One region of the Roseomonas sp. SRI_022 genome, then DNA from elsewhere that is predicted to be linked to it. Evidence: riboswitches for the same ligand, from Rfam matches in the RefSeq annotation. Region 1 holds a riboswitch; the other holds the start of a gene.

Region 1 (4,173 bases):
GGCTGCGCGCCGTCTCCACCGAGATCACATCCGCATCCATCGCGGCGATGGCACCGATGATGCCGTTGAACTCGGCGTAGCACATGTGGGTGTGGATCTGCGTCGCATCGCCCACGGCGCTGGCGCTGAGCCGGAAGCAGAAGGCCGCCCAGTCGAGATAGGCCGCCTGGTCGGCGCGGCGCAGCGGCAGGCCCTCGCGGAAGGCGGGCTCGTCGATCTGGATGATGGCGATGCCGGCGTCTTCCAGGTCGCGCACCTCCTCCCGCAACGCGAGTGCGATCTGCGTGCAGACCTCGCGGCGGGGAATGTCCTCTCGCACGAAGGCCCAGAACAGCATCGTCACCGGCCCGGTGAGCATGCCCTTCACCGGACGATCGGTGAGCGACTGCGCATGGCGTGCCCAGTGCAGCGTCATCGGCTCGGGGCGGGAGACATCGCCCCAGATGATCGGCGGCGCGACGCAGCGGCTGCCATAGGACTGCACCCAGCCATGCCTGGTGAAGGCGTAGCCCTGCAACTGCTCCCCGAAATACTTGACCATGTCGTTGCGCTCGAACTCGCCATGGACGAGGACATCCACGCCCTCCGCCTCCTGCCAGGCGATCGCCTCCGCGGTCAGTGCTTCCATCCGCGCGGTGTAGTCGGCGCTGCCCAGCACACCGCGCGCGTGGTCGGCGCGCGCCCTGCGGATCTCGGCGGTCTGCGGGAACGATCCGATGCTCGTCACCGGGAAGGGCGGCAGGTTCAGGCGGTGCTGCTGCGCGGCCGCACGCTGCGGATAGGCCGAGACACGCTGCGCCATGCGCGGCGTCACGGCAGCGACCGCCGCGGCGACGCCTGCGTCATGGACGCGCGGATCGGCGCGCCATTCGGCCAGGGCACGGTCGGAGTCCGCCAGCGCGGCGGCGATGACGCCCTCACCCTCATCGAGGCCACGGGCCAGTGCCGCGATCTCCGCAAGCTTCTCCTCCGCGAAGGCGAGGCGGCGCTTCAGCTTGGGATCGAGCGCATCCTCCCGTGCCAGCGTGTGCGGCACGTGAAGCAGCGAGCAGCTCGGCGCGACCAGCAATTGCCGCGTGCCGCGCCGCCCGGCGACGCCGCGCAGCGTCGCGAGCGCCGCGCGCAGATCCGTCCGCCACACATTGCGGCCATCGACGACGCCGAGCGACAGCCAGCGATCCGCCGGCAGCGCATCGAGCGCCGCGTCCAGCCCATCGCGCCCGCGCGTCAGGTCCAGATGCAGCCCATGCACCGGCAACCCGGCGGCAATCGGCAGATTGTCGCGCAGCCCGCCGAAATAGGTCGCGAGCAGCAGCCGCAGCCCCGGCGCGGCATCCGCCAAGCGCCGGAAGGCCGCCGCATAGGCCTCCGCCGCGTCGGCCGGCAGGTCCGTCACCAGGCAGGGCTCGTCGATCTGCACCCAGGATGCGCCGGCCTCCGCGATGCCGCGCAGCGCGGCCTCATAGGCCGGCAGCAGGGCGGGCAGCAGCGAGAGCGGTGCGACGCCATCCTCGGTCTTGGACAGCAGCAGGAAGGAGACGGGGCCGAGCAGCACGGGGCGCGTGCGGCAATTCCCGGCCAGACCCTCGACGACGGCCTCGGCCCAGCGGTTGTGCAGCAGGCGGAAGCGCGTGGCGGCCGACAGGCGCGGCACCAGGTAGTGGTAGTTGGTGTCGAACCACTTGGTCATCTCAAGCGCCGGGGCGTCCGGCGCGACGCCGGCCTCACGCTCCGCCGCGTTGCCACGCGCCCCGCGCGCCAGGGCGAACAGCGTCGTGAGGCTCGCCGGCCCCTGCCCGCCCCAGCCGTAGCCCTGCGGGATGGCGCCGAAGGCGAGCGCGGTTTCCAGCACATGGTCGTAGAGCGCGAAATCAGCCGAGGCGACATGGCCGATGCCCGCACCGCGCTGCGTGGCCCGCGCATTGCCACGCAGCACGGCACCGACGGCGTGCAGGCCGCCCTCATCGAGCGTGCCGGTCCAATGGGCCTCAAGCGCGGCCTTCCATTCGCGGCGTGGGCCGATGCGGGGGTAGCCGAGGGTGGCTGCGATGGTCATCGCGTGCGTCTCCGCCCCCGGTGCACCCAGCCCGGCGGCCAAAGGGTGGCGCTGCCCGCGGATGAAGGCGGGTCGGCGGCGCCGGCAGGTTTCCTGGCTTGCGGGTCGCCACCACCGGCCCGCCTTCCCGCACGGTGGACCGTGCAGTGGCCCGCAGTGGCACTGCGGAAGGGCCGGCGGCTCACCGCCGACAGTTGCTGGGGCAGCCGCCGACTGACGGGGGCGATCCCCGCATACGGCGTTCCCTCTTACGCCCGCTCGCGCAGGACCAACGCCTCATAAGGATATCTGTATGTCTTTCTGATGCAAGCGCCGAATTTGCGCTGGCGATCGGATATAATTCCTATTATGCTGTCTCATCGCTGCAGGGTCGTGTCTTCGCGCCGAATCTGGATAGCCTTTCATTCGGACGCCGGCCCGATGCGCGGGTAACATCCATTGCGACACCGCATCGCGGGACCAGGCGCGCCAGGCGGCCCGCCACCACGATGCCGCTGCAGGAGAGATCACGCATGTCCATCGTTACCAGGCGCGGCGTCGTCGCGGCGTCCACGCTTGCGGCTCCGCTGCTCGCTGCCGGTCGGGCCGGGGCGCAGCCATCCGAGATGCCAGCCGCCCACACCAGCGATGCGGCGCAGGTGCTGATGGATGCCTATATCTACGGCTACTCGCTGATCACCACCGAGGTGACGCGGGTGCAGATGTCGAACGTGCCCGAAATGCGTGGGCTGCAAGCCCCGATGGGGCAGTTCATCAATGTGCCCCGCTACCCACCGGCGGACTACCGGGGTGTCTCGGCGCCGAATGCCGACACCCTGTATTCGCTCGCCTGGCTCGACCTCGGCGCGGAACCGATGGTCTTCTCGCATCCCGACATGGGCAACCGCTTCTTTCTGTTCCCCATGTACAGCCTGTGGATGCCGGTCGTGGAATCGCCCGGCACCCGCACCACGGGCGGAAAGGCGGCGAATTTCCTGATCACCGGGCCGGGCTGGTCGGGGCAGGTGCCGGCGGGGATGACGCGGATCAGTTCGCCGACCCGCTACCTCGTCATCCTGGGGCGTACCTTCGCGGATGGCACGGACGCCGACTACGCCGCGGTCAACGCCTTGCAGGCCCAGTACAAGCTGACGCCGCTCTCGGCCTTCGGCAGCAACTACACCTTCCGTGCCCCGCCGGTGGACCCGAACCCCGGCTTCAGCATGACCGACAAGCCGCAATCGGTGATCCTCGGCTTGTCCGCCGAGGACTACTTCACCCGCATGGCGCGGCTGATGGGCGGGGCCGCTCCGCCGGCACCGGAGGATGCGCCGATGCTCGCCCGCATGGCGCAGGTCGGCATCGTGCCGGGCCAGCCCTTCGATGCGTCGAAGCTGCCCGCCGCCGCGCGCGAGAGCCTGCGCGACCTGCCGCAGCGTGCCTTGCGGGCCATCGAGGCCAATCGCGTCGCGATGGGCACGATGGTCAATGGCTGGATCATCACCAAGGGCCTCGGGCGCTATGGCACCGACTACATGAAGCGCGCGCTGGTCGCGGCCTTCGGCTGGCCGGCCAATCTCGAGGACGACGCGGTCTATCCCTACACGACCGTGGACAGCGAGGGACGGACGCTGAACGGGGCGAACCGCTACACCCTGACCTTCCCGGCGGGGCAGACGCCGCCGGTCAACGGCTTCTGGTCGATCACCATGTATGAGATCGACCAGGGCTGGTGGTTCGTGCCCAACCGGCTGAACAAGTTCACTGTCAGCCCGCGCAACAACCTCAAGGCCAATGCCGACGGTTCGACGACGCTGTATTTCCAGCGCGAATCACCCGGTGCGGAGCTGGAGAGCAACTGGCTGCCGGCCCCGGCCGGGGATTTCATCCCGATGCTGCGGATGTATTGGCCCAAGGCGGACGCACCTTCGATCCTCAACGGCACCTGGACACCGCCGCGGGTCCTGAAGGTCGGCTGAAACGCGATCGGGGGTGGCCCGCGCGCCACCCCCGATAAAGCGATAAAAGGGATAAAAACCTAAAAGCCTAAAGTGCCCGCAACCTACGCGTGCATGATGCTGCCGCCATCCTCGATCCAGTTCTGGCCGGTGATGAAGGAGGCGGCGTCCGACAGCAGG
Region 2 (4,173 bases), on a different contig from region 1:
CTCCTCGGGCTTCCCCGCGCTGGATCGTGCCGCGGTGGAGGCGGCGCGGCGCTGGCGCTTCCGCCCCGCGACGCGGGCGGGGACGCCGGTGGCCGCGACCTTGCCGACGGCGGTGCATTTCCGGCTGTCGGATGGGCGCGGGCGATGAGGCTTGCCGCGTTGCCGCGGCACGCCATAACGAAACGGAAACCCGGGGGTGAGGCATGGTGAAGCTCGACGTCATCACGACGCGTGGGGGCGATGGCGGGGAGACCTCGCTCGGCGATGGGCGGCGCGTGCGCAAGGATGCGCTGCGGGTCGAGGCCTTCGGCACGGTGGATGAGGCGAATGCCGTGCTCGGCCTGGTGCGGTTGCATGTGGGCGCCGATGCGGTCGCCGATGCGATGCTCTCGCGCATCCAGAATGAGTTGTTCGATGTCGGTGCCGATCTCTGCGTGCCGGGGGAGGCCGGGGCGCGGCTGCGGGTGTCCGACACGCAATCGCTGCGGCTCGAGGCCGAGATCGCGGAGATGAACGCCGCGCTGACGCCGCTGCGGTCCTTCGTGCTGCCGGCGGGTTGCGCGGGGGCGGCGCATGCGCATCTGGCGCGCACCGTGGTGCGACGGGCCGAACGCCTGGTGGTGGCGCTGGCGGCGGCGGAGGAGGTGAACGCCGCGGTGATCCGCTACCTCAACCGCTTGTCGGACCATCTGTTCGTGCTGTCGCGCCACCTGAACGCGGCCGCCGGTGGCGACGTGCTCTGGGTCCCTGGAGCGACGCGGTAAAGAACCGCGGTCCAGGGGGCCGTTGCCCCCTGGTGGGGTGGTCTGGAGGGGCAAAGCCCCTCCAGCAACGTCAGAACGTCCCGCGCAGCCCGGCCACCGCCGTCCGCCCCGGAATCACGAACCCATTCGCCGGCTCGTACCGCGTGTTGCCGAGGTTGCGGAATTCCACGAACCCCGCGAGCTGCTCAAGGATCGGCACCGTCGCGGTCAGGTTGAACACCGTGCCCGCGTCGTTCTTGCCGGCCGTGGTGATGGAGGTGCCATCGTCGTTGTACCGCGCGAAGGCGCCTTCCGGCGATTGGCCCGTGTAGAGGATCTCCGGCACCACCACGATGCGCTGGTTGCGCGGGCCGTCCCACGGAGTGGGGGCGGAGAAGCGCATGGTCAGGCTGGCGATGTTGCGTGGCCGGCGCGGCAGCGGCTGGTCGTTAGTGGTGTCGCGCGCTTCCTGCACGGTCCAGGCGCCGGTCAGGGAGAACCAATCCGTCGGGCGCAGCGTGATGGCGAACTCGCCGCCGCGGATGCGTGCGCTGTCCACGTTGATCAGCGTGGTGAAGGACTGGTCGTAATTGATCAGGTTGCTGATGCGGCTGTCGAAATACAGCGCGGAGATGGTTGCCCAGGACCCGATATCGGTCTCGATGCCCGCTTCCCAGGCGATGCCGTCCTCCGGGCGAAGGTTCGGGTTGCCCTGGAAGAACCCGGTGATCGTGCCAAAGCGCTGGAACAGCGAGGGCGCCTTGAAGGATGTGCCGCCGGCCGCGCGCAGGCGGGAGGAGATCTCGGGCAGCGCGAGCACCGCGCCGAGGCGCCAACTGGTGAAGCCGTCGAAACCTTCCGGCCCGTCGTAGCGGAGGCCCGCGGTCAGATCGAGCCGGTCGAACAGCCGCCCCTGGATCGAGGCGTAGCCCGCCCCGGACCGCTGCGACGCATCGACGGTGGTGCGGAAGAAGGCGGAGCCATTGGCGCTGTCCGCCGTCTCGCGTTCCCACTGGCCGCCGAACAGCATGACGACATCGGTCAGCACGCCGGCATCGGGGAAGCGCAGCGTGTTGTCCCAGGAGAAGGCCTGGCGGCTCGCGCGGTACTGGTCGTCGGCCGAGCCGAAGGGGTTCCCCGGATCGGGCAGGTTGGTGTAGCGCCGCCGGTTGGTGCTGCCCGAGAGGGTGAAGCCCGTGGTCCATGCGCCGCCGAACAGGTCGGTCGCGCTGCGGACGTAGCCGAACCAGGACTGGTCCTGCCCGGTGTAGTTCGGGTCGTCATTGGGCACGTCGTCGAGGCCGACGGTGTTCTCGCGCCCACGGACCAGTCCTTCGATGCGAGTGCGGCCGAAGACCTCGCCGGGGGTGGTCTCGCCCAGAGTCAGGCCCAGCCGGGCGGTGACGATGGCCGAGCGCAGCCCGTCGAGTTCCCCGCCGTTCTGGTAGAAGCGCGGCGCCATGGCGTTGGACCCGCGCGTGGACAGGCCCTGGCCGGTAACCTGGTAATCCACCGCACCGACCGTCCCGCCCATGCCGGCGAAGCCGCGCACGGTGTTGTTGGACCCGCCGGCGGCTTCGAAATAGGGCGCTGCGACGCGGTCGGCGGGTGCGGAGCGGGTGATGAGGTTCACCACGCCGCCGATCGCCGCGGAGCCATAGAGCGAGGAGACCGGCCCGCGCACGACCTCGATGCGTTCGATGTCGCCGAGGAGTTCATTGCCGAAGTTGAAGGCGCCGTTGGGTTCCGATGGATCGTTCACCGGCACGCCGTTCATCAGCACCAGCACCTGCCGCGAATTGGCGCCGCGGGCGAAGCCGGAGGCCTGCTGGCCGAGGCCGCCCGCCTGCAGCAGGCGGAAGCCCGGCACGGCCGCCAGCGCATCGGCCAGGGTGACGTAACCGTTCTCCTGGATGGTCTGGCGGTCGATGACAGTGACCGGGGCGGGGATGCGGTCCCGCGGCGTGGGGATGCGCGTGGCAGTGACGACCATGTCGGGCACGGCCGGGGTGGTGGAGACCTCCTGCGCCCAGGCGGGGGCGAAGGGGGTGAGGGCGATCAGGGCGAGGATCCGGTGTTTCATCCGGGGGTCCCTCCGTTGCACGGTCCGCGTTTCGCCCTGGTGCCGTGTTGGCACCGGGGCGGGCTTGCGTCGTGCTCGCATGACGGAGGCGCGCGCCGGATGGAACGCAGCCTGGGTCCGTTGCGCCGGTGCTCCCCGCCCGGCACGCGCGAGACAACTCTGCGCCGGCCGGTCTCCTGGCTCACGACGGGGCGGGGAGGGTGTCCCGCCGCCGGTCCCGCCTTCTCGCACCCGGAGGGGCACAATGGCGCGTGGGACCGGTCTCGTCGCCTACAGTTGCGGGGGCAGCCGCGCTTGGGCAGTGAGGATCACCGCATCGCGCGTTCCCGTTTCAGCCCTTCCGGGCCACCGGCGCATGGCGCGGAACCTAGGCCGCGCCGCCGCGTCGCGTCCAGCGGCCCATTGCATGCGCCGCTGGAGTCTTTGCCTGGCCTCAGGCGCCGGCGCCGGCCTTCGCCGGCTTGGCTTCGCGCCCCGCACTGTTGCGTTGGGGACGGCGGTTGGTCTGGGCGCGGTCGCGCTTTGCGCTCCTGGCCCGATACGTGGCATCGGGCCGAGCGGTCAGCGCCGACGCATCCGCGGTCTCAATAAATATAATGCAATGCCTCGAGGCCGAACCACATCAGGGCTCCGAGCACCGCGGTGGCGAACAGGTTGCCCAGCAGGGTCAGGCCCATGCCGATGCCGACCACCTTGCTGTCGTTCTCCACCACGCCGAGCGCCATGACGATGGTCCCGAAGGCCGGTGGGCCGTTGGTGCCCGGCCCGGGCAGGATCAGCATCAGCGCCGCATAGGCGGTCAGCCAGCCGACCACCTTGTCGGCGGTGGGGCCGGTGAAGGTCCCCGGGCGCGGGCGCACCCAGCGTTCGATCTTGGCGATGGCGCGGGAGACGCGGGTGGTCGAACCCGGCGCCAGCCGCAACAGGTCCGTGCGCTTGAGCGACTGGCGCGCGATGAAGCCCGGCAGCTTCGGCTTGCGGAAGCCAAGGCCCATCTGGACGCCGAGGATCAGCATCGGCGTACCGAAGACGGATGCCATGCCGGGCAGCAGGCCGGGCAGGCAGAGCATCAGGATCAGCAGGCCGAAGGCGCGGTCGCCGAAGGCCTCGGCCATCTCGCCAAGGGTGATCCGCTCGCCGCTGCATTGCGCGGCCACTTCGGCCACAAGCCGGGATATCGGCGCGCCGGGATGGGCCGCGGCCAGCCCGACTTCCACGCCATGCTCGGTCAGGAGAGCTTGTTCGTGATGTGAATCCACGCGTGATCGCATCCCTGTCGGCCGGTTCGCCAGGTCATGCCCGGCCGGCGGGGTTGGGTAGCACAGCGGGTAGGGCGACCGAAATGCC

The links. A riboswitch is a leader RNA that binds a small molecule or an ion and turns the genes downstream of it on or off. The one in region 1 is predicted to bind cobalamin.
Region 2: another riboswitch for cobalamin. It lies ahead of AC2YHJ_RS25480 (TonB-dependent receptor plug domain-containing protein); the one in region 1 lies ahead of metE (5-methyltetrahydropteroyltriglutamate--homocysteine S-methyltransferase).

Annotation. Positions count from the first base shown of each region.
Region 1 covers NZ_JBYCZL010000011.1:91,193-95,365, reverse strand. Annotated here, with positions in the region: gene metE (5-methyltetrahydropteroyltriglutamate--homocysteine S-methyltransferase) at 1-2,056, opposite strand, end outside; cobalamin riboswitch at 2,123-2,344, opposite strand; gene AC2YHJ_RS13015 (DUF1254 domain-containing protein) at 2,569-4,014, shown strand; gene AC2YHJ_RS13010 (SDR family NAD(P)-dependent oxidoreductase) at 4,098-4,173, opposite strand, start outside.
Region 2 covers NZ_JBYCZL010000038.1:39,413-43,585, reverse strand. Annotated here, with positions in the region: partial or broken gene AC2YHJ_RS25490 (energy transducer TonB) at 1-148, shown strand, start outside; gene AC2YHJ_RS25485 (cob(I)yrinic acid a,c-diamide adenosyltransferase) at 204-764, shown strand; gene AC2YHJ_RS25480 (TonB-dependent receptor plug domain-containing protein) at 835-2,826, opposite strand; cobalamin riboswitch at 2,976-3,194, opposite strand; gene AC2YHJ_RS25475 (exopolysaccharide biosynthesis protein) at 3,411-4,085, opposite strand.